3 regions of the Levilactobacillus sp. HBUAS70063 genome follow, and region 1 is predicted to be linked to each of the others. Evidence: predicted binding sites of a transcription regulator. Region 1 holds the regulator's gene; each other region holds the start of a gene.
The links. Region 1 encodes NrdR, which represses ribonucleotide reductase genes. Its sites were predicted from a motif close to ACACNATATATNGTGT; they were not measured.
Positions count from the first base shown of each region.

Region 2: the regulator NrdR is predicted to act here: its motif matches at 858-873, upstream of nrdH (glutaredoxin-like protein NrdH).
Region 3: the regulator NrdR is predicted to act here: its motif matches at 776-791, upstream of pnuC (nicotinamide riboside transporter PnuC).

Region 1 covers NZ_JBANSM010000001.1:29,525-37,336, reverse strand. Annotated here, with positions in the region: gene V8I28_RS00260 (replication initiation and membrane attachment family protein) at 1-643, opposite strand, end outside; gene nrdR (transcriptional regulator NrdR) at 647-1,147, opposite strand; gene coaE (dephospho-CoA kinase) at 1,237-1,863, opposite strand; gene mutM (bifunctional DNA-formamidopyrimidine glycosylase/DNA-(apurinic or apyrimidinic site) lyase) at 1,856-2,719, opposite strand; gene polA (DNA polymerase I) at 2,740-5,403, opposite strand; gene V8I28_RS00235 (Bax inhibitor-1/YccA family protein) at 5,870-6,574, opposite strand; gene pnuC (nicotinamide riboside transporter PnuC) at 6,774-7,499, opposite strand; gene V8I28_RS00225 (nucleoside phosphorylase) at 7,531-7,812, opposite strand, start outside.
Region 2 covers NZ_JBANSM010000004.1:69,838-77,649, reverse strand. Annotated here, with positions in the region: gene tadA (tRNA adenosine(34) deaminase TadA) at 1-150, opposite strand, end outside; gene V8I28_RS07200 (class I SAM-dependent methyltransferase) at 179-781, opposite strand; gene nrdH (glutaredoxin-like protein NrdH) at 981-1,208, shown strand; gene nrdE (class 1b ribonucleoside-diphosphate reductase subunit alpha) at 1,333-3,498, shown strand; gene nrdF (class 1b ribonucleoside-diphosphate reductase subunit beta) at 3,741-4,736, shown strand; gene V8I28_RS07180 (aldo/keto reductase) at 5,276-6,214, opposite strand; gene V8I28_RS07175 (3-hydroxyacyl-CoA dehydrogenase) at 6,988-7,812, opposite strand, start outside.
Region 3 covers NZ_JBANSM010000008.1:62-7,873, forward strand. Annotated here, with positions in the region: gene V8I28_RS11510 (MarR family winged helix-turn-helix transcriptional regulator) at 114-536, shown strand; gene pnuC (nicotinamide riboside transporter PnuC) at 860-1,615, shown strand; gene V8I28_RS11520 (magnesium transporter CorA family protein) at 1,822-2,742, shown strand; gene spxB (pyruvate oxidase) at 3,082-4,842, shown strand; gene V8I28_RS11530 (MarR family winged helix-turn-helix transcriptional regulator) at 4,983-5,414, shown strand; gene V8I28_RS11535 (MFS transporter) at 5,421-6,818, shown strand; gene V8I28_RS11540 (hypothetical protein) at 6,975-7,349, shown strand; gene V8I28_RS11545 (hypothetical protein) at 7,773-7,812, opposite strand, start outside.

The DNA of each region.
Region 1 (7,812 bases):
CTCGCGTATCCACGAAGGACCGCTCCAGCAGTTCTCCCAGCAGTTTAAAATCAAACTGGACCTGGTCCGCCGATAAATTGGGACCACTGGCTGGTGACGAGGTTTCGCGATTATGGGTAATCACCGCGGGAATATCTCGCAGCTCATCCCCATCAACGTGAAACACGTCTAAGAAATTTTTGGTAATATTCTGTTCATTTTCGCTTGGCTTGGCGACCGGCGTATTCGCCGTCACCAATGCCTGGTAAAGCTCTTCGCCCACGACACCCAGCAACTGAACGCTCAGCAGGTCATCCTTAAAGAAAGCCTGCGGCGTCAGTGGCGCATGGAGCTCGTAGACAAAGCTCGACAGGTCGTCCTCGGTCTTCACTCGCGTGGTCAATAACCCCGTGGCTTCCAACCGCAAACGCGCCGCATACAGGTGGGCTAAGTCGAGGCTCAGTTCCGCAAGTAAGATGGCGTGGCGGTGATAACTTTCCCGTTCGGGTAGCCAAAAAAGGGCCGAAAAGAGCCCCGTGGCACTCGGTCCAATAATCGGCTGATAGAGTTGCGTAAGCGTCTGCCAGCTCTGATCGGTCAGGCGGTCGGCCAGCCGGACCAAAAAGCCCGTTTTCGGCTGCAATTGGTGCCAGGAATCCTCCATGCCCTATTTCGCCTCGCTTTGCCGATGGTTCCGGTCCTTGGCCTTCGCCTTATCCTTATCCATCATGTCTTTTAATTCATTGAAGAAGACGCCGGTATCCTTAAACTGCCGGTAAACACTGGCAAATCGGATGTAGGCAATCTCATCCACGTCAACCAACCGGTTCATGACGTATTCCCCGATTAGCTGACTGGAAATCTCATTAACCCCCAACGCGCGAATCTTATTCTCGACGTCATCGACCATCTTAGTCATGACATCCATCCCCACCGGTCGTTTCTCCGCCGAGCGGATGATGCCGCGTAGAATCTTCTCGCGGTTGAATTCCTCACGCGTCCCGTTCTTCTTAATTACCAACAGCGGTGTCACTTCAACTCGCTCAAACGTTGTGAACCGAAAGCCACAGCTCTCGCACTCACGGCGCCGGCGGATGACGCGCCCATCGTCGGTCGGTCGACTATCGACGACCCGCGATCCATTATGATGACAGTGCGGACACTGCATTTTGGTCACCTCATTTTTTCATTGGTTCTGATTGATTTAAACGTTAACAACACGTCGACCGTTCACCACGGTCAGCTCCCACCAATTGCTCAGTCGGACTTAATCGCCGACGACGAGCCTAAATTAGTGGTGTCAAGCCATTTTACCACTTGTTGGCGCGTTTCGGCAATCGTTCCCGCGTTATCAATCACGACATCGGCGCGGGCCACCTTCTTTTCAATCGGCCATTGCTGGTCAATTCGCGCCTGCGCGGCCGCCTGGGTGAGGCCGTCTCGGGCCATCAACCGCTGCCGTTGAATCGCTGGCGTGGTGGCCACGACCATGACGTGGTCCACCAGATGAATCAAGTAACCCACCTCGTAAAACGTGGGGGCATCGATCATGATGGCCGGCACGCCTTGTTTCCGGTACGTAGCCAGCTGACGGGTGATTTCCGCCTGAATTAAGGGCGTGGTGATGGCTTCCAACCGACGGAGTTCCGTCGGTTGACCAAAGACCAACCGGCCCAATTTATGGCGATTCAATTGCCCATCCGCCTGACGGTAGTCCGCCCCAAAGGTGGTCAAAATCTGCCGCAATCCCGGCGTTCCCGGGGCAACCACCTCACGGGCAATCACATCTGCGTCGATGATGGTCAAACCGGCCTGTCTGAGCCAGACACTGACCGTGGATTTTCCCGTGGCAATGCCGCCGGTCAAGCCCCACACCTCAGTCATGGGCCAAACCTTCTTCCACAGCTTCCGGCGGATACGGCTGGCAATGCGGACAGAAGTGGGTTCCGCGCTGGGCCACCTTAATCTTCACAATCTCGGTCCCACAGCGCTCACAGGGTTCCCCCTCGTGGCCGTAGACGTGTAGCTGATTCTGGAAGTTCCCCGCCTCGCCAAAGGCCGTGGAGAAGGAGTGAACGGTGGTGCCGTGCCCGGCAATTGCGCGCCCAATCTCCTGGATAATGGCCTTTCGTAGCGTGGCGAGCTGATCGGTCGTCAACGTGTCAACCGGCGTCAGCGGATTAATCTTCGACAACCACAGAACCTCATCCGCGTAAATGTTGCCTAACCCGGCAATGCGCGACTGGTCTAGCAGAAATGGCTTGATAATCTTATGGGACTTGCCAAAGATGCGTTGCATGTACGCCAGTGTTAACGTTTCTTCCGTGGGCTCCGGCCCCAGTTTGCCCAGCGATGGCAGTTCGATTCCCTCCGTGCCGGTCTTAACCAAGCGCATTCGGCCAAATTTCCGGGTATCGTTGTACCGCAGTTCCCGGCGATCCTTGAGATAAAAAATCACGTGGGTGTGTTTAGGCACCGGGCTTCCCGCGGGTTGAACGTCATACTTGCCCTCCATCCGCAGGTGAGAGACCAGCGTCAGGTCCCCGCTGAGCCGAAAGAGCAGGTACTTTCCCCGCCGGTCGACCCGTTCAATCTTCCGGCCAATCAGGTCGGCCGTAAAGATCTCGGCGTCCGGTCGCACCATCTTGGGATAAAAGACGTCGACGTGGTCAATCGTCGCACCGCCCACGAGACTCTCTAAGCCCCGCCGAACGGTTTCAACCTCTGGTAATTCTGGCATACATTCTCTCTCCTTTGTAGCTACTTGGCGTCATACCAGGTTGGCCCGTAGTGACTCTCAACCTTCAACGGGATTTCCAAATCAATGGCGGAATCCATCACGCTCGGGACCAGCTTAGCCAACGTTGGAATCTCCTCGGCGGGTGCCTCGAAGATCAACTCATCGTGAACCTGCAGAAGCATCGTGGCTTGTAGGTCTTGGATGGCCGCTTCCATGCGAATCATCGCAATCTTGATAATATCGGCCGCACTCCCTTGAATGGGCGTGTTCATCGCGGTTCGTTCGGCAAAGGACCGCTGATTGAAGTTCCGCGAGTTAATGTCTGGCAAATACCGCCGCCGGTGTGCGATGGTCTCCACGTACCCTAACTCATGGGCTTGTTGCACCATGCGTTCCGTATAGGCCTTGACACCGGGGTACTCCTCAAAGTAGGTGTCAATAAAGTTCTTGGCCTGTTTACGCGTAATCCCAATGTTCTGGGACAGCCCGAAGTCACTGATACCGTAAACAATCCCGAAGTTAACCGCCTTGGCCTGCCGCCGAATGTTCGGCGTGACCTCGGCATCGGGGGCCATCTTAAAGATTCGCCGGGCCGTGGCCGCGTGAATATCCTCGCCCTCTCTAAAGGCTTCTTGCATGTTGGCATCGTGACTCATGTGGGCCAGTACCCGCAGTTCAATCTGCGAGTAGTCGGACGAAAAGATCTGCCAGCCCGGGTGCCGCGGCACAAAGGCCTTCCGAATCGTCCGGCCCTCTTCAGTTCTGACCGGAATGTTTTGCAGGTTCGGGTCAACCGAAGATAGCCGGCCCGTCTGCGTCAACGTTTGCAGGTAGCGGGTGTGGACCTTCTGATCCTCAGGGTGAATCACCTTGAGCAGGCCCTCCACATAGGTCGACTGAATCTTGGCAATCTTGCGGTAGCGCAGGATGTTCTCGGCAATCGGCGCATCGGCCGCCAGTTTCTCCAGCACGCCCACCGCCGTGGAGTAGCCGGTCTTGGTCTTCTTAATCACTGGTAGGCCCATCTTCTCAAACAAGATGTGACCCAACTGCTTGGGCGAACCAATGTTAAATTCCTCGCCGGCCTCCTGATAAATGGTCTGTTCAATCTCGGCGAGTTGCTCGGTAAACTTGCTCCCCATGGCCTCCAGCTCACTGGCGTCCACGGTAATCCCGGCGATTTCCATCCGCGCCAAGACGAAACTCATCGGCAATTCAATCTCCCGGTAGAGCTTGGTTTGTTCGTTTTCATCGAGGCCCTCGAATAATTTTGGCCGTAGCTGTTCAATCGCGCGGGTCTTGCGGGCCAGATGCTTGAAGAAGACCTCATCATCTTCGGGGATGGCCCGCTTGGCCCCCTTGCCATAAATATCCTCATCGGTCGCTACTTGCTCGTAGCCGTGTTCCATCGCCACCCGACCGAGGTCGTTGCTGTTGTCGTAGGTGTTCAACAAATACGAGCAGAGTAACAGGTCGCAGTCTACGCCGGCTAACGTCAGGCCTAAGCGATTCAAGCCCACGTACGTCCGTTTGGCGTCAAAGACCTGCTTGGCAACGTCAGAAGACGTCAGAATGGTCTTTAACGGCTCCTGCTGTAGGAGGCTGGCATCGCGGCTAACCCACCAGTGGTCGTCATCACCAATGGCAAAGCCAGCGAAGGGCGACGTGTGGTAATTTTCATCCGGCATTTCCAAGTAGAATTCACAGCCATCGGCGGTAAAATCGGGTAGCGCCACCATGTTATCGGCCGTCAAAACAGTGTAATCGATATCCTTGAGACCTGGCGTGGCGGTCGGTGTGTCGCCCTCGAAGTCCATCTTGCTCAGGAAGGTCCGGAAGTTCATGCGTTGATAAAAGGCCACCAGGTCGTCGCGGTTCGGCCCTTGATAGACCAGGTCGGCCACCTTTTTTTCGACCGGCGCATCGCGATTAATCGTGGCGAGTCGTTTGGCGAGCAAGGCCTGATCGTGGTCCGCCACCAGGTGTTCCTTGAGTTTCTTGGCGGTAATGTCGTCGATATGGTCGTAGATGCCCTCGATGCTACCGTACTTGCCGACCAGGTCCACGGCGCGCTTGGGTCCTACGCCAGTGACGCCGGGATAATTATCGGAGTTATCCCCCTGAAGGCCCTTGATATCAATGATCTGTTCGGGGGTCACGCCCATCTTCTCCTTGACGTAAGCCGGGGTGTAGCGTTCGATCTCGCTAACCCCCTTCTTGGAAATGGCTACCGTGGTGTGGTCGTTGGCCAACTGGGTAAGATCCCGGTCCCCGGTCACGATGGTCGTGGTAAACCCTTCGGCCTCGGCCTGCTTCGCCAACGTCCCGATGATGTCATCGGCCTCGTAATTCGGCAGCTCATAGGTCTGAATCCCCCGTGCGGCCAAGAGTTCCTTGACATAGGGAAATTGTTCGGAAAGTTCCGGTGCCGTCTTCGCCCGGCCGCCCTTGTAATCGTCGTACATTTTCGTCCGGAACGTGACCTTACCCGCATCGAACGCCACCAAGGCGTGCGTAGGGTCCACGTTCTTCAGCATGGTCTCTAACATCGTGTTGAACCCATAAATGGCGTTGGTGTGGAGCCCTTCGCTGTTGGTGAATCGCCCTAAAGACGTGTACAACGCGTAGAAAGCCTTGAAGGTCACACTGTTGCCGTCGATCAATAATAATCGTTTGTCCGCCATAATTCGCTCCTCCCGAGCGGCCGATCTGCGGCCACTCGCGTATTCTGCTTATATTTTACCAAAGATGGGCGCAAATCCGAAATGAAAACCGACCTTGCGTGAATTTTACGCGAGATGACCCCGTCAACCACCGTGACATCAGCCAATTGTCTACGCTTGTCAGGCGTTTCACCTGCTATGGCGAGACGCTTTCAGTCAAAGACCGGGCCTGCGACCATCAAGCCACGCGACAAGCCTTCATTCCGCGGCTGTTTTCTTTAGTTGCATGTTACATAATCCCACTAAATAGGCATTCGTTTCCCATTTTGTCTCAATGACATCGCCCAAAGAGTGCCCACGTGACGCCCACAACGTCCTTACTTTCAGTCTTCTACGCCGGCCGCCCACTTTTACCTGTTAGATACAAAAAGCGAAGCACCAGCCTTTGCCGATACCTCGCTCCATTGCTTCATGGGTTTGCTTGCGGTTAGTCTCTGCCGCCAAACAAGCCAAAGATTTGTAAGAGTTGTAAGAATAAGTTGACGAAATCCAAGTATAATTGTAATGCACCGTTGATGGCCAGCCCCGTACTGGAGACTTGGTCACCGTACTGGAGGTACATCTTCTTCATCCGTTGGGTATCCCAAGCCGTCAAGGCAGCAAAGATAATCACAGCGATAAAGGAGAAGATCATGGCAATCAGTGAGCTCCGTAAGAACAGGTTAATCACCATCGCCACAATCAGCCCAATCAAGGCGGCGGAGGCTTGCGTCCCGATCTTAGTCAGGTCGCGTTTCGTCGTGACCCCGATGGTGGCCATCGTCAAGAAGACGGCGGCACTGGAAACGAAGGCGGCGGCGATTGACGTTTGACTGTAAATCAACGTGTAGATTGAGAAGACGGCCCCGGTGACCACCGCATAGACCATCAGGCCCACAAAGGCCACGGTTGGACGCTTCATCGATTGGCCACTAATCACGAATGGCAAGACAAACCAGACAATGAGTGGCAGGATCATCGACCCACCGCTGAGGTTTTGCAAGGTCCCGCTGAACTGGGTTGCCATAACAAAAGCCGTCACGGCAGAAACCAGCACAGACAAGCCCATCCACCCGAACATTTTGGTCATGAAACCATTGAGGCCGACCTCGGTATTAATCGTTTGACGGGGTTGCTGTTCATAGTTGTTCATTGAAACGCTCCTTTTTTATTCAAACTTCCCCAGCTGAACACCGCCCAATTGCGGTATAACTTCTGGGTTTATTAGAGTATATTTTATCAAATCTAGGGCCAAATACAAGTAATCTGTCGCGGACAAGCCCACCAAAAAGGGGAACGATCCGCACCGTTCCCCCGTAAAAACCGAATTATTAAGTTTCTATTGCGGACAATTATTTACCGGCGCCACCTTCGTTATCGGCTTCACCGCTGGCCCAGACCTTATTGGCATAAATCGAATTGAACAACAGTGCCGCTTGCAGGGCCACTTGGGAAAGGTTCGCCCCTAGGGTTCCAATGCTCGTAGCGCCAATTAGAATCTGCACCGTCAGAATGCTCCAGTACAACACATTGGCAATGTTGACCACGATCCACAGTGACCAATTTTCCTTGTATTTCAAAATGTAGAGCAGTTGGGCAATGATGCTGACCACAAAGTTAACGGAATCGAAGTATGGCAGTTGACCGTTTAAAGCGGCAAGGACCACCCAGCCGATCGCCCAGGCCACGAACGCCCCGATGAAAATCCACCGCCGCGTGTTGCGTTTGAAGGAGTGGGTCGCCTCATCGTGGCCCCACATGTACCAGCCGATGGGTTGTGAAATCACATAAATAATATCCATGGCAAATGACCCATAGGCGTGGCTGATCCAGGCAACGTAGGTCATCGCCAGACATTGGATTAACCCGAAGATAAACGAAATCTTCCGGCCCTTCATCCCGTAGACCAGGCACAGCACCCCGCCGACCCCCGAGACCATCCCGATAAAGCTGTCGGGCACGATCATGTAGACCACCAGTTGTAGCAGGATTAGAATTGTGACGTAGATGACCTCAAACTTTTTCCAATTGGTAAAGAGCTGGTTATACCACCAGTTATGTTGTTTGGTATTGTCCATCGTGAATTCCCCTTTTCAAGATATCCTTTAATTAGAGCGACTGATCACTCAGAATGTTTAATGCCAATTTGATTGAGTCCGCCTCACCCTGAGCCATCAACGCGTCACCGTTGGACAGGTTGCTGACTCCCGCGGCCAGGTCGCCCTCGTAGAGCACCACGTTGTTTAGAATTGACAGAGTTTCTAACCCCCGTTGCCGGCCAATCACCATCAGCGCGCCGGATTCCATGTCCGCGCCCAGGATGCCCTTGTCCGACCAGAAGGCTTCGTTTTTAGCGTTATCGTCCATGTAGAAGCCGTCGTGCGAACGGAT
Region 2 (7,812 bases), on a different contig from region 1:
ACGTAAATTATGCCCTCGACCGACGATCTTTCCGTCATGAACAATCACCGCGCCGATGGGAACCTCGCCAATTAGCCCCGCCTGATCGGCTTCAAACAAGGCTTCTTCCATATAGTGTCGCTGTAAGGGTGAATAGGAAGTGTCACGCATCGAACCCCTCCCTTCTCAATTCATGGGACTAACGCAACGTGCTCTCTAAGATATAATAACCCTTATCCTTCTTGATGATGGCGCAATTGCCAAACGTGGCCTGCATGGTCTTTTCGGCCGATGGCGCGCCCTGCTTTTTCTGCAAGACCACCGTTAACGTGCCACCGGGTAAGAGGTGGTCCTTGGCGCCGGTCAACATGGCCGTAACCACTTTCTTCCCCGCGCGAACGGGTGGGTTCGTTAAGATAGCGGCGTAACGCTGCGTGACGTGCTCGTAAATATCCGACGTCTTGATTTCCACGTTTTCAATCTGATTGGCCACGGCATTTTGCCGCGCCAGGTCCAGTGCTAGTTCGTTGACATCGACCATTGTGACCTGCCGTTCCGGCCACTGCTTAGCCAGTGCCAGCCCGATGGGACCGTACCCCGTGCCCAGGTCCAGCCACGGCCCAGCCGGCGTCTTATCCGCGTTAAACGCGTTCAGCAACGTCCGTGACCCGTAGTCCACGCGATTCTTGGAGAAGACCCCGTTGTCGGTGGTAAACAACAATTCGTTGCCTAAGAGGGTAAACGGCCAATGGTGTTCTTCGTGTAAAACATCTGGATTTTGTGTATAATAGTGATTAGTCAAATTCTCCGCCACCTTTTAGGTCTATTTTACCTTAGATTTTTGACGGAAAACAGGAAAAAAACTTTTAAAGCGCAAAGCACTATATTTGGTGGTTATTGTATAACCCAACTACCAAATGTGGTGCTTTTTTTGATTGCTATTTTCTATATCTGGTGTACACTTAACTCATTGAGATTGAAATTTAAGGGATGTGGCAACAATGAAAGTAACAGTTTACTCAAAAAATAATTGCATGCAATGCAAGATGACGAAGCGTTTTCTCAGCGAACACAACGTGGAATTCGAAGAACGGAACATTAATCAAAACCCAGAATATGTGACTTACCTCAAGGAACATGGCTTCCAAGCCGTTCCAGTAATTGAAGCATCCGGAATTCCTGCCTTCTACGGCTTCCGGCCAGATCAATTGACCAAGATTGCGGGTTAACTTCGTAAGCCCCAACCCCTCTTGGCGACGCCGTGCTGGTTCACGGTGCCGCCATTTTTATTTGAACCGATTAACCTAGACCTGAAATAGTTCACCACTAAAAAAGAAGGAAGAGATGACGAGTATGAGTTTAAAGAATTTAGGCGACGTCACATACTACGACTTGAACAACGAGATCAACATCCCCGTGGATGGGCAGATTCCGTTGAATAAGGATCAGGAAGCCTTACAGGCCTTCTTGAAGGAAAATGTGATCCCGAACACCAAGACGTTTGACTCTCTGCGCGAGCGCTTCGACTACTTGATTGCCGGCAACTACGTGGAAAAAAAGGTGATCGACCAGTACCCGTTTGCCTTTATCGAAGACCTCTACGCCTACCTGAAGGCCCAGAACTTTCATTTCAAATCCTTCATGGCGGCCTACAAGTTCTACGCCCAATACGCGCTAAAGACCGATGACAACGACTACTACCTGGAAAACTTCATCGACCGCGTGGCCATGAACGCCCTGGACTTCGGAGACGGCGACCAGACGCTGGCCCACGACCTGGCCGATGAAATCATCCACCAGCGCTACCAACCCGCGACGCCAAGCTTCTTAAACGCCGGGCGGGCACGCCGGGGCGAACTGGTCTCTTGCTTCTTGATTCAGTCCACCGATGATATGAACACCATTGGCCGGACGATTAATTCCGCCCTCCAACTCTCGCGAATCGGCGGTGGCGTGGGGATTAGCCTGTCCAACCTCCGGGGTGCCGGCGACCCCATCAAACACATCGATGGTGCCGCTTCCGGCGTGGTGCCGGTCATGAAGCTTCTCGAAGACAGCTTCTCCTACTCCAACCAACTGGGACAACGTCAGGGGGCCGGCGTGGTCTACCTCAGCGTCTTTCATCCCGACATCGTGGCCTTTCTGAGCGCCAAGAAGGAAAACGCCGACGAAAAGATTCGGCTCAAGACCCTGTCACTCGGGGTGACGGTGCCCGACAAGTTCTATGAACTCTGTGAACAGGACGCCGACATGTACCTCTTTAGCCCCTACGACGTCGAACGCATCTACGGCAAGCCGTTCGCCTACGTGGACATCACTAAGGAATACGACAATTTGGTCGCCAACCCCGACATCCGCAAGAAGAAGCTCAAGGCCCGCGAGCTGGAAACTGAGATTGGCAAACTCCAACAGGAATCCGGCTACCCGTACATCGTCAACATCGACACCGCCAACCGCGAGAGTCCCATCGACGGGCGCATCGTGATGAGTAACCTGTGCTCCGAAATCATGCAGGTTCAGACGCCTTCTACCGTTAACAATAAGCAAGAATACATTCAAAAGGGCACCGATATTTCCTGCAACCTGGGGTCCACGAACATCGTTAACCTGATGACGTCCCCCGACTTCGGCCATTCCGTTGAAACGATGGTCCGGGCCCTCACCTTCGTCACCGACCACTCCGACATCGACGTGGTGCCTTCCATCCAAAAGGGCAACCACCTGGCACACACGATTGGCTTGGGGGCCATGGGGCTCCACAGCTACTTCGCCAAGAACCACATGATGTACGGGTCCAAGGACAGTATCGCCTTCACCAGCGTTTACTTCATGCTTTTAAACTATTGGACATTAAAGGCTTCCAACGAGATTGCCAAGGAACGCCACGAAACGTTCCATAACTTCGAAAAGAGTACCTACGCCGATGGTAGCTACTTCGACCGTTACACGGAACACGACTGGCGCCCAACCGCGGCCAAGGTCCAAGACCTCTTCAAGGACGTCTGGTTACCTTCTCCTGAAGACTGGGCCGACCTCAAGCAGGCGGTCATGCAAGACGGCCTGTATCACCAGAACCGGATGGCCGTGGCCCCCAACGGATCCATCTCCTACATCAACGACACCACCGCTAGCCTTCACCCGATTATCAACCGGATTGAGGAACGGCAGGAAAAGAAGATTGGGAAGATTTACTACCCAGCACCTTACCTGGACAACGACACCATGCCTTACTACAAGTCGGCCTACGACACCGACATGCGGCGAGTCATCGACGTCTACGCGGCGGCCCAAAAACACGTGGATCAGGGGATGAGTCTGACCCTGTTCATGCGTTCCACGATTCCCGCCGGCCTGTACGAATGGAAGAACGGTCGGACCGACAAGATGACTACCCGGGACCTGAGTATCCTGCGTAACTACGCCTACCGGAAGGGCATCAAGTCAATCTACTACGTCCGGACCTTCACCGATGACAACAACGAAGTCGGCGCCAACCAATGTGAAAGCTGTGTTATCTAGCTTCCACTTCAATCAATGCTACTGGCACCGGTATTTTCATTTTGATCCGGTAAAAAAACAAGGCTTCAATTTTAAACGAAATATAACGAGAGTGGGGCCCCCGTCCGGTCGCCTTTGACGGGCGTTGTCCGGTAGATTTCACGAGGTCGCCCGCTCTTTACTTAAAGGTTCTCGCCACGAGTGTGGTAAGCTTAAGCCAACACACCGGTGGAACCCTAGTAAAAGACAAAGGAGTGGCTGCAATGACACGAACAGAAAATTACAAGGCGATTAACTGGAACGCGGTTTCTGATGAAATCGACAAAGCAACTTGGGAAAAATTAACGGAACAATTCTGGCTTGACACCCGGATTCCCGTCTCCAATGACTTGGACGACTGGCGGACGTTAGACACCGACCATCAATGGGTCGTGGGCCACGTCTTCGGGGGATTAACCCTACTGGATACCCTCCAATCGCAAGACGGCATGGCCGCCCTGCGTAAGGACGTGCGGACGCCCCATGAAACGGCGGTGCTCAACAACATCCAATTCATGGAATCCGTTCACGCCAAGAGTTACTCCACGATTTTCTCCACGTTGAACACCCCAGAAGAAATCGATGAAATTTTCCAATGGAGCGACTCCGAAGAATTCCTGCAGAACAAGACCAAGCGGATCTTTGACCTCTACCACGATGACGAACATCCTCTGAAGAAGAAAATCTCCAGCGTCTTCTTGGAAACGTTCCTGTTCTACTCCGGCTTCTTTACGCCCCTGTACTATCTGGGCCACAACAAGCTCGCCAACGTGGCCGAAATCATCAAGCTGATTCTGCGGGACGAATCCGTCCACGGCACCTACATCGGCTACAAATTCCAGCTTGGCATGAAGGAACTAACCGACAACGAACAACAACAGATGAAGGACTGGATGTACGACTTCCTTTACAAGCTCTACGCCAACGAAGAAAAGTACACCCACACGCTGTACGACCAAGTCGGCTGGACGGAACAGGTCTTAACCTTCATTCGCTACAACGCCAACAAAGCGCTGATGAATCTGGGGCAAGATCCCCTCTTCCCTGATACGGCCGAGGACGTAAACCCCGTGGTCATGAACGGGATTTCCACTTCCACGGCTAACCACGACTTCTTCTCCCAGGTCGGTAACGGCTACCTGTTGGGGAACGTCGAAGCCATGAACGACAGCGACTACAATATCGGTGAACCCGATGATCCCGAGGATCCTAGTAAATAACGACTAAGTTAAAACCGGCAGCCGGCCGCAATCCATTTCACGATTGCGACCGGCTGCCGGTTTTTTTGTCATTGAAATTAAACGACTTAGGCAACTTTGTCCACGCTGGCCGCCTTGCCGTTCGCCCCAGATGAGCTGGAACGCGGTGGGGAGGACGTTTCGAGCCAAAGAACGGTCTCGAAACTCGCTTGAAACCGCTAAGAACCAGCGTTTTCAAGTCGCCATTATCTAACCGGCTACTGCCGCTTAGATAATCCCACGGCTGAGCTCATCTAGGGCTTCACTCTCGGCTTAAATAGGCGTGCTTAAAACGTTTGCTGATACGCGCAAAGCCGCAATCCACCACCGCTGACGGGACTATCGACATTTTGGGATAAACCTACCCTGCCGGAGAGCGCCGGCCGTGATAACACCGTAATCTGGCTAAAAACGACAGGTTACGGCATAGTTTGCGGCTTCCAAGCGAATCGGATACCCACCCTTTGGCCGGAGGCAGTCCCTACAGCCGGCGGAACTTCCGGCAAGGTGCCGGCAATGCGTTAGACCATCGGCGCCTCCCAGAATCCCTTGGTATCGACGTGGGTGGCCGCCGCTAGCGTCTCTAACTGCGTGATTTCTGCCGGCGTGAGCTTAACCTTTTCCGACCGTAGCGTACTGGCAATATACTTTTCCTGGGTCACGCCGATGATGGGCGTCGTCCCCTTGGCCAGTGCGTAAGCCGTAGCGACCTCAGCGACCGAGGCGTTTTGTTTGGCCCCGATGGCCCGCATGGCCGCCGTTAGTTGCGTGAGCTGAGGCAAGACGGCGTTGTAGACCTTCGCGCGCTCACTGCCCGCGGGTAAGGGATGGTCGACGTCGTAGTGGCCGGCCAGCGCCCCCTGTTCCAGCACCATGTAGGCGAAGAAGTCGATGTGGTGCTGATGGCAGTAGTCAATGATGCCGGCCCGTTCGGACGACCGGTAGAGCAGGCTAAAGTGATTCTGAACGGCCGAGAGCCGAATGCCCGCCGTCCCCAAAATCTCGCTGGCTCGTTTAATCTGGGCCAAGTTGTGGTTGGAGACCCCGACGCGTTTGACCTGACCGCTCTTGACCAGCGGAATCAGTTCCGGCGTCCATTTCTCCACGTCATCCGGGTTGTGAATCCAGTAAAGGTCCACGTGATCCGTCCGCAGTCGTTTCAGACTGCCGGCCAACATATCGGCCATCTCGTGGGGGCCATTGCCGGCCATCCGGGGCGTAAACTTGGTGGACAGCTGATAATCCATCCGCGGATAAGCCGAGAGTAGGTCGCCCACCAGGCGTTCGGACGTCCCCTTGCCGTAAGCGTAGGCGGTGTCCCAGAGGTTAAAGCCCCGAGACATGCCCGCCGTCACCACCGGCTTTAGCGTCTCGGCCGACAGGGTATCTCCAAAATACTTGTTCGATGCGTTATCCCCCCAGGCCCAAGTTCCCAGGGCAATTGCAGGTTGTTTTCCCATAATATCAAGCTTCTCCTTCGTCTGACTACGACCATCATACCGTGACCACTCGCCGAAAAACAACGATTCCAGAGGGGTTAGCAAACTCGTTAACCAAATGAACGACTCCTCCAGGCGACCAATCACCCCCGATTTGATTGGATCGTCACCAGAAGGTTAAAAGTAGAATTAACACGTTAATTTCCGTAACGACGGTGTTCTGTCCATTAAGACTGGTGAAACCAGGTGCCTGCGCCTGCCAGGGGTTCCGCCTGCTATGGGGGACGCCTCCAGCCTGGAAAACGGGCTTCCGGTTCGCTTGGAAGCCTTGCCAAACCCGCAAGTCTCCCAAGTCGCCCCACGCTGTAAGCTGAGAAAGGCCCTCAGCTAACACCGTCGACACAGCTGGCTCCACCCCTAGCGATCTCCGGCGGGATGGTGTTTATCAGCAACACCGACGTTTATCGACAAACTAGTTGTTACGTCGAGTTAAGCCGCTGGTTGCTGGTCAGCACTCTCGTAGCCGTGAGTGAGCCAAATATGGGTTCAGCCGTGGGAGTTCCCTTAGCGGCAGCTTTAGCCGGTTAGGGAACTGGCGTCTTTGAGACGCGGGCTATCGGCTCAAAGCGAGGCCGAGACCGCTCTCAGGCCCGGTCCGCTTTCACGACGGAGCCGTATACGACTAAAATTACCGTCATGAGTTAGCTGATAACCTTAGTTTTAGTCGACTTTCGTCTTTTCCCTTCGGATAGCACAAAAAGTGGCTCCCCCAGAGGATTAGCCACTCCTCAGCTTTAATTTCCCTGGATGAAGCCCGCCTGCAGATACGCCGGATCCGGATACCGGTAGAAACCGGCCCCGGTCTCCTGACCTAGATGGTGCTGGTCAATCATCTCGACTTTAATCTGGTGCGCCACCATCACGAGGCCCTCGCGCCCCGGCTCGGCACTCGCGGCCAGCATTAATTTATACGCCGTCTTCAGCCCAATCTCATCCAAGACGGCAAACGGTCCCCGCACCGCGCCGGTCGCCATCATCCAGGTCCGGTCGATGGTCTCAAAGTCCGCGACCCCCTCGACCCACAGCATCAACGCCGTGCTTAGGAAGGAATCCAGCATGGCATTTAAGATGTAGGCGGGATGTTCCTTCCGCAACTGAATCGGGACCAATCCAATCTGCCGGACGAAGGCCACGACTTCCTGGTAAACCGCGGGATCGGTGCCCGGATGCCCCATGACTTCCGCCAAATGATTCGCCCAGACGTGATTGGTAAAATGGAGCGCGAGAAACTTTCCGGGCCGGCCCGTAATCGCCGCAAATTGACTGGGAACCATCGTTGACGAACTGGTCGCAAAGATGGTCTCGCTTGGGGCAACCTTAGCTAATAACGCGTAAAATTCGTTCTTAACGGCCACCACCTTGGGCGTAGTCTCAATGACCAGGTCGGCACCTTCCACGGCCGTCTCTAAATCCGTGGCGTACCGCAGATGATCGTTGGTCGTCTTAATCACGGCCGGTGTGGCCTGGCGTTCGTGCATGTAGGTCTGATCCCAGGTCGCTACCCGCCGCTTGGTCGCCGCACTCGCCGCTGGACTCACATCGTAAACCGTGACGTCTAG
Region 3 (7,812 bases), on a different contig from region 1:
AAAAAATTCGGATTAAATTTGCAATCTACCGGTTAGTAAGTAAAGATAAGGATATGATGAATACTATGGCAAAGAGTAAGGTCGTACATGCGGAAAGTTTTTTCGAATCTTACATGGAATTAAAGCGAGAATTGGAGAAATCAGCGACGCGGTTCCAGCGAGCCATGGGGATTTCGGTGGATCAATATGCAATTCTGCACCATATTTTAGAAAATCCTGGTAAGCTCACATCAGCCACCGTTGCCGATAGTCGGGGGATTTCGCGGGCCGCAGTGTCCCGGGGCATCTCACAACTGATTCGCCGGGGCTACGTATTGCAAAGCTATCAGACGTCTGACCGGCGCGTTCGGCCACTGTCGTTAACAACCAGTGGCGAGGACCTAGAGCGCGCGTGCCATGATCTGCTGATTAAGTCGGCGAAGATCATGAGTGAGACGCCCATCACAGATGAGGGGAGTCAGGTGACTGTGGGTGAGTTAACGCAGATGTTAGCCGCCGCAACGGCACAACTAACGCCTGAATCCCCCGAATCGTAAACCGCTTTAAATTAGGTCAACTAGATCAGTCGTTCGCGACTGGTCTTTTTTTATTCAGTCGTTCCCCCCAAACCACCAAAAGTGTGCAATTTAGAATGGTTACATTTTTTGTTTCACGGGAGTCGTACCGGGCGTGTAATCGTTTTCTGGCACTGGAACAAGCATGAAACAAATCTGAAAATTAGACCGCTACGCGTAAAATGGCGTGCTATAATCAAATCTGTTGTTCAAAACGAGCACCACAATATATTGTGCTAATTAGCCACCTCGCCGGCGAGAAGAATACTATATGTGGTTAACAAAACATGAGGGAGCGCATTAGCATGAAGCATTATATTCAATTTTTATCTCACCAACTCAAGGGCTGGCCGCAACAGAACTATTACCTGTTCTTTTTCAGTTTAGGCTGTCAGGTCATGACCTTAGTGGGTCAGAAAATAACGTTATTGACCATTCTGACGTTCATTGGGACTACGCTAGGCGTGCTGTGTGTTCTGGCGATTAACGCAGCTAAGTCAGTTAACGGTTGGCTGGGTGTGCTGTCCGCCTTTTGCTTCATCGTCACCGGCTTCGCGGCCAAGAACTACTTGAGTATTTTTGAGCAATTGGCCTACGTGGTGACGCTGGATATTCCCGTTCTCTTGAGCGCGAGCTGGAACGTCAATATGGCGTCTAAAATTCGGAAATTCAACGGTAAGAGCTGGGCGCTGGCGTTGTTTGCGACGGTCGCCGTCTACCTGGTTTCCGGCTGGGGCATTGGCACCTTTACGGACGATCCGCGGCCTTGGGTCGATGCGATTAGCTTTGCCATTAGTCTGACGGCCGGCGTGATTTGTTTCTTACGTTTCAACAATCAATACGTCTGGTGGATTGCTTCCGGTTTGGCCCAGATGGTGCTGTGGTTCATTTCGTTTCGGCAGGGGTCCGCGACGCTGGCGATGTTTATCAACAGTTCCGTCTACCTCGTCAACGACGTGTTAGCCTTTACCGTGTCTCCTTGGTACAACCAAAGGGAACGGGCCCGGCTTATCAAGCAGGAAACGGCTTATGCCGCCAGCTTGAATGAGAATGCTAACTAGAATGAGAGGGAAGTCTGGAACGCAAATTCCAGGCTTTTTTCGTTAATCTGACAGACGCGGGTGACCTTACCGTTTGTGGAACCTAGGCTCGAGCCAGCTTCCCATGCGTTTCCGGTAGAAAATGACGACATTCCGTGATTTTTGCGGCGGATTTCTGAGGGACGTGGTAAACTAAAGGCATTGTTTTTAGCGAGGGAGTAGAGACCATGATAGTTGAAAGAAAGATTGGGGCCAAAGACCAGGACTTAAAGTGGGTCATGACCATGGTCGAGAGCGAAGACGATCGCCGTGACCTGCAAGTTAAGTACGGCCTCACCGATGAGATTCTCACGTACATCACCGATGAAAATGAACGTTCCCACTATGACCGCGATGAATTTCTCAATTCCCAACTGTTCGTGTTGCACGTGCCGGTGGTGGTTGACCAAGTTTCACAGCGCTACATCACGCGCCCGGTAACGTTTCTATTGAAGGGAAATCTGGTGTTTTCCATCACCACCAAGACGACCCACTGGGTGAATACGTTGCTGAGTGAACGGCTGAAATTAAATCAAATCTACGATACCAACGAGCTGTTGTTAGTGGGGATGTTCATTCTCTTTGACCAGTTCATCGGTCCGATTCGTAAGATTAATGCGGAACAGAACCGGTTGGACCAACAACTCAACAAGTCGCCGGACAACAAGGATTTGATCGCCCTGTCCAACCTGCAACAGAGTCTGGCCTATTTCGTCAGTGCCACGCGTAACAACGCCATGATGGCGGTCAACCTGAGCAATACGCCGTTCGGGCGGCAGCTCTCGGACACCAATCAGGAACGATTGGACGATGCGGTCATTGAAGCCCGCCAGACTTCCGAAATGACGGCGATTGAGGCGGACGTTGTCGACCGGATCTCGCGGACGTTTAACAACGTCTTAAATAATAACCTGAACGATACGATGAAATTCTTGACGATTTGGTCGCTGGTTTTGACGATTCCGACCATCGTCACCGGTTTCTACGGCATGAACGTGAAATTACCGCTGACCAATTACGGTGGGGTCTCGTGGCTGATTACGGTGGCCATTACGCTGGGCGTCATGGTCTGGGTCGCCTTGATGCTGAAACACCGGCATTTCTGGTAGACCCCCGGTTGGTGTGGTACAGTCGAACTTTTTGATACGGTAGAATTTAAGTGGTATGACGGAGATCTCCAAACGGGGGTCTCCTTTTAGTTTGGGCAGGATTGGCTTGTTAGTTCGCGTGGCATCTCACCATTCTCTAATCTTTTGATAGCGCTTTAAGCGCCGGAATGCCGCGAGGTCGGGGCGTTTGTTTGGTAAAGTTACCAAGTGCGCTATTTCACTAACAAAAAGTAAGCTAAAATACTGGTATTCGCTTTCAAAACGGACTATGATGTTACCAATCAATGATTTTGGGGTGCCACTATTGGACGACACCACCAACTAAGGAGCGCGATTTAAATGACAAAAATGATTGCGGGTCAAGCATTAGTTAAGGTTTTAGAAGCCTGGGGGGTCGACCACCTGTATGGTATTCCTGGTGGTTCCATCAACCACACCGTCGAGGGGCTCTACCTTGAAAAGGATAAGATCCAATATATTCAGGTCCGTCATGAAGAAGTCGGCGCATTAGCCGCAGCCGCCGATGCCAAGTACACCGGTAAGGTCGGTGTGGCCTTTGGTTCCGCGGGTCCTGGCGCCACGCATCTTTTCAATGGGTTGTACGATGCCAAGATGGACCACGTGCCCATGCTTGCCTTGGTTGGCCAAGTCCCCACGGCCACGATGAACACGAACTATTTCCAAGAAATGGATGAAACGCCGATGTTCGCCGACGTTGCGGTCTATAACCGGACGGCAACTACCGCGGAACAGTTGCCTTACGTGGTCAATCAGGCCATTCGAGAAGCCTACCGGCAAAAGGGCCCGGCCGTCGTCATCATTCCAGAAGACTTATCGGCTACTGAAATTGATTACGAGCCGGTTAAGACGCCGAACACGGTATCCGATACCTTTACCCAAACGATTGATCCGAAGGCCGTTACGGCGACGTTAGAGCTGTTGAAGGCGGCTAAGCACCCCTTGATTTATGCCGGTCGAGGATTGCTGGGCGCCCGGGATGAACTGGTGAAATTCAGTGAACAATTCAACCTCCCCGTGCTCAACACCGTTCCGGCAACTGGCGTGATTCCGACCGACCACCCGAACGCCATTGGGACGTTTGGCCGGTTGGGGTCTAAGTCCGGCTTTGAAGCCTTACAACACACCGATTTAATCCTATTCCTGGGGTCCGAATTCCCATTCGCTCAATTCTGGCCGAAGAACATCAAGATTATTCAGGTCAACAACAACGCTTTTGATATTGGCAAGATGGTACCGATTGACTACGCGGTCATTAGCGATGCCAAGAGCTACCTACAAGCCATGATTGCGACGGGTGAAACGTTGCCCGAAACGGAATGGCTGAAGGCCAATCGGGTAAACAAGCAAAACTGGAACAAGTGGTTGGATCAACTGGCCGCAGACGACAGCCATGGCCTAGCGCCCGAGGCCGTGACTAAGAAGGTGGCTTCAATGGTCGGCCCCAAGGATACCTATGGAGTGGACACCGGGAACGTCTCCGAATGGTCGGTTCGGGGCTTGCCAATGGATAAGCAACAGCGTTTCGTCTTGTCCGGGTTATTTGCCACGATGGGCTACGGCTTGCCAGCCGGCATGGCCGGGGCACTGAGTGTTCCAGAGGGTCAGGCCTGGTCGTTCTCCGGTGACGGCGGCTTTGCCATGGTGGCTCCCGACATCATTACGGAAGCCCGTTACGAATTGCCCGTCATCAACGTGGTCTTTAGCAACCAACGTTTCGGTTTCATTTACCGCGAACAGGTTGATACGAAACAACACCTGTACGGGGTCGATCTGACCGACGCCGATTGGGCTAAGGTTGCCGAGGGCTTGGGCGGCATTGGCTTTACGGTCACGAACAACGCCGAAGTCGAACAAGTCTTTGACCAGATTAAGGACCTACAGGCCAAGGGTAACAAGAAGCCAATCGTGGTCAACGCGGTCATTAAGAACGATGATCCGATTGGGACGGCCTTCATGCCACTGGACGCCAAGCTCTACGGGCAAGATACCGTGGACGCCTACGCCAAGGAAAACCACATTGACCTCAAGCAGCAACCCGCATTGGGCGAATTGCTTCGGGCCAAGGGCGACAATCTCTAATTTAAACGCCATCAAAATCCGTTTCACCGCCGTTTCGTGGGTGAAACGGATTTTTTGTGTGGAACGGTAAACTTGGTCTTGAAGTTTGGGGATGATTGGCTTAAAATCGTTAGCTGACTAACAAAGGGAGATGATGTGGCTTGCCCGCAAGAAGATTAGGCGCTTGGCTACGAGATGCCGAGCATCAAATGAACTTTGAAATGAATGAGTTTGCGCGACCCTATGGCCTCACCGGTATGCAAATGTCCGTGATTGACTTTCTAAGCCGGCGGGGGGCGACCGATACCTTTCAAGTGGACGTGGAACGCGAATTTCACGTCCAGCGTTCCACCGCGTCGATGTTAATCAAGCGGATGGTGGAACGCGACCTGGTGACTCGGGTGGTCGCGGACCAGGACAGTCGCAAACGACAGTTAAAATTAACCCCTCAGGGTAACCGCTTGGTGCCGCTGGTAACGGCGCACCTGGAACAACAGGATGCCAAGATGGTCGCGGGTTTGACCGCCACGGAGGCACGGGCCTTTCGCCAAGCTTTAGAGAATGTCACCCGTTGGGGAAAAACAAAGGAGTAGAGGCTAATGACCAGAGAGAAAATTGAACCTCGCGTGATTGGTGCCGTTCTGGCAACGGGGCTGATGTCGTTGAGTGGGGTCATCATTGAAACCGCAATGAATATTACCTTCCCCACTTTGATGAAACAGTTTGGTGTGACGACCGGGACCGTGCAGTGGATGACCACCCTGTATCTCCTCATTGTGGCCTGCATCGTGCCCGTTTCATCCTACTTGAAACGCCGCTTCAAAATGAAACAACTCTTTGTGACGGCCAATCTATTATTTATTGCCGGTCTCCTGATCGATGCCTTGGCCCCGGCCTTCGTGTGGCTATTGGTTGGTCGGGCGGTTCAGGCTGTCGGAACCGGAATTGCCTTGCCCCTGATGTTTAACATCATCTTGGAGCAAGTTCCGCTGAGCCGGATTGGCATGATGACCGGCGTGGGCACGCTGATTACGGCGGTCGGCCCGGCGATTGGTCCGACTTACGGTGGTATCCTGGTGACCAGCCTGAATTGGCGCTACATCTTCTGGCTGTTGCTGCCGTTTCTGATTCTCTCGTTTTTCGTGGGGATCAAAACGATTCGCCAGGTCGCTCCCGTGGTGCCGGAACGCTTCGATCTACTGAGCATACTGACCGTGGTGGCAACCTTTGCCGGACTGATCTACGGATTCAGTTCGCTGGGAAGCCAACCGTTGTTGAGTTGGGCCATTCTCGGCGCTTGGATCGTGGGTATCCTTGGCCTCATTGGATTTGTCGTGCGTTCCAGTCGGGTGGAACATCCCCTGATTAGGCTGGCAACGGTGAAAAATCCGGCCTTTGCCTGGCATTTAGCGGCGTTCTTTCTCTTACAGACGACCGCACTGGGGCTGTCCTTTATCCTGCCAAATTACCTCCAATTAGTCGATCAAAAAACCGCTTTCATTGCCGGCTTAGTTGTGTTGCCCGGCGCCGTGATTGGGGCTGCCTTTTCACCGATTGGCGGTCAGATTCTCGACCGCTTTGGGGCGAAGAAACCCATTCTATTGGGCCTAAGTATCGTGACGCTAAGTCTGATTACCATGACCGTTTTTGCCCGACACTTGTCCGTGTTGGCCGTCTTGGGGCTTTACGTCGCCTACATGATTGGGATCGGCATGGCCTTCGGAAATATTATGACGGCCGGCTTGAAACAGCTTGGAGAAGATCTCAAGGCCGATGGAAATGCACTGATGAACGCGCTTCAGCAGTTCGCTGGGGCCATGGGGACCGCCGTGGTGTCCATGATTATTTCGACCAGTCAAGCCGGGTCGGGCAGTACGATCGTGAAGACGGCGGTGGGGTCGCAGTGGGCCTTACTGGTGTTGGTGGTGACCGGTGGCATGGCACTGTTGAGCATGCTAATGGCTTTTAAGCTGTCGCGTCCAACGGCTTCGCGTTAGTATTGCTATTGGCTTTACCATAGCGACCACGAGTTAACCTATTTTTATTAACCCCATGCTACACTTCAGTCAATGAAGATGGAATTGTTGATTGAAAGAGAGGCGACCGGAATGCGGTATGACTGGCGATATGGTTTTCATTCATTTTGGCTGTTGATGACGTTAATGCTAATGATGAGCCCGGTAATTTTTATTAATCGACTGGCTGTTAAACACGTGGCTCTAGGCACAATGGTGGCGATTTTAGTAGTGGATTATCTGTTCACGCGTCAATATCCTTACTTTAATCGGTTTGGTCGGCAGGGCTTCAGCGGCTTACTGAGTATTGGTTTCTTTGTGGTCATGGTGGCTGTGGCGCCGTACTTTGGATACTGGTCACCATCGGCCTGGGGATTCGTCAGCTTCTGTGTGGCCAGCTTCGGCGGGTCGCTGGACGGGCGAATCGTTCATCCCACGGATATTCTCGTGAGTCAGACGCGCGCACAGCTCCGTAAGAAAGCTGAAATTTTACGGAAGCCGATGCCCCGCTGATGAGTCGTTGGCAAGAAGAAATACGCATAGACAGTGAGACAAGGGTGGTTGCGCCACGTGATGCCTAGTCGGGTTACGCGGAGGGTGCAGCCTTTTTTGTCGTCTCGTGATTGGTTCGGTAAAGATTTCGCTCTTACAAAGGATGATAACGGTTTTGAGACGTGGGCTGTCGAGGCCAATACTGGCCCGGTCCGCCCACCGCGATCCAACCCCTATTTGGCGAACGGTAAGGCGCCCCACTTGGACAGGGAGCTGAAGAAGGGCAGAGGCTATAAAACAGACGTCATCACAATGTTACCAAACGAAAAGCGGCTGAGAAATTTTCTCAGCCGCTTTGTTTCGGCAGTTTTTAGGTATCTGCTGATGTTGCGTTTTCACCGAAACGCTTAAACACCAGGGATTCAGCCGATGATTTAGTTTGGTCTAATAAGCCGCAGAATAGGTCCAGTCGTAGGCCAGTAAT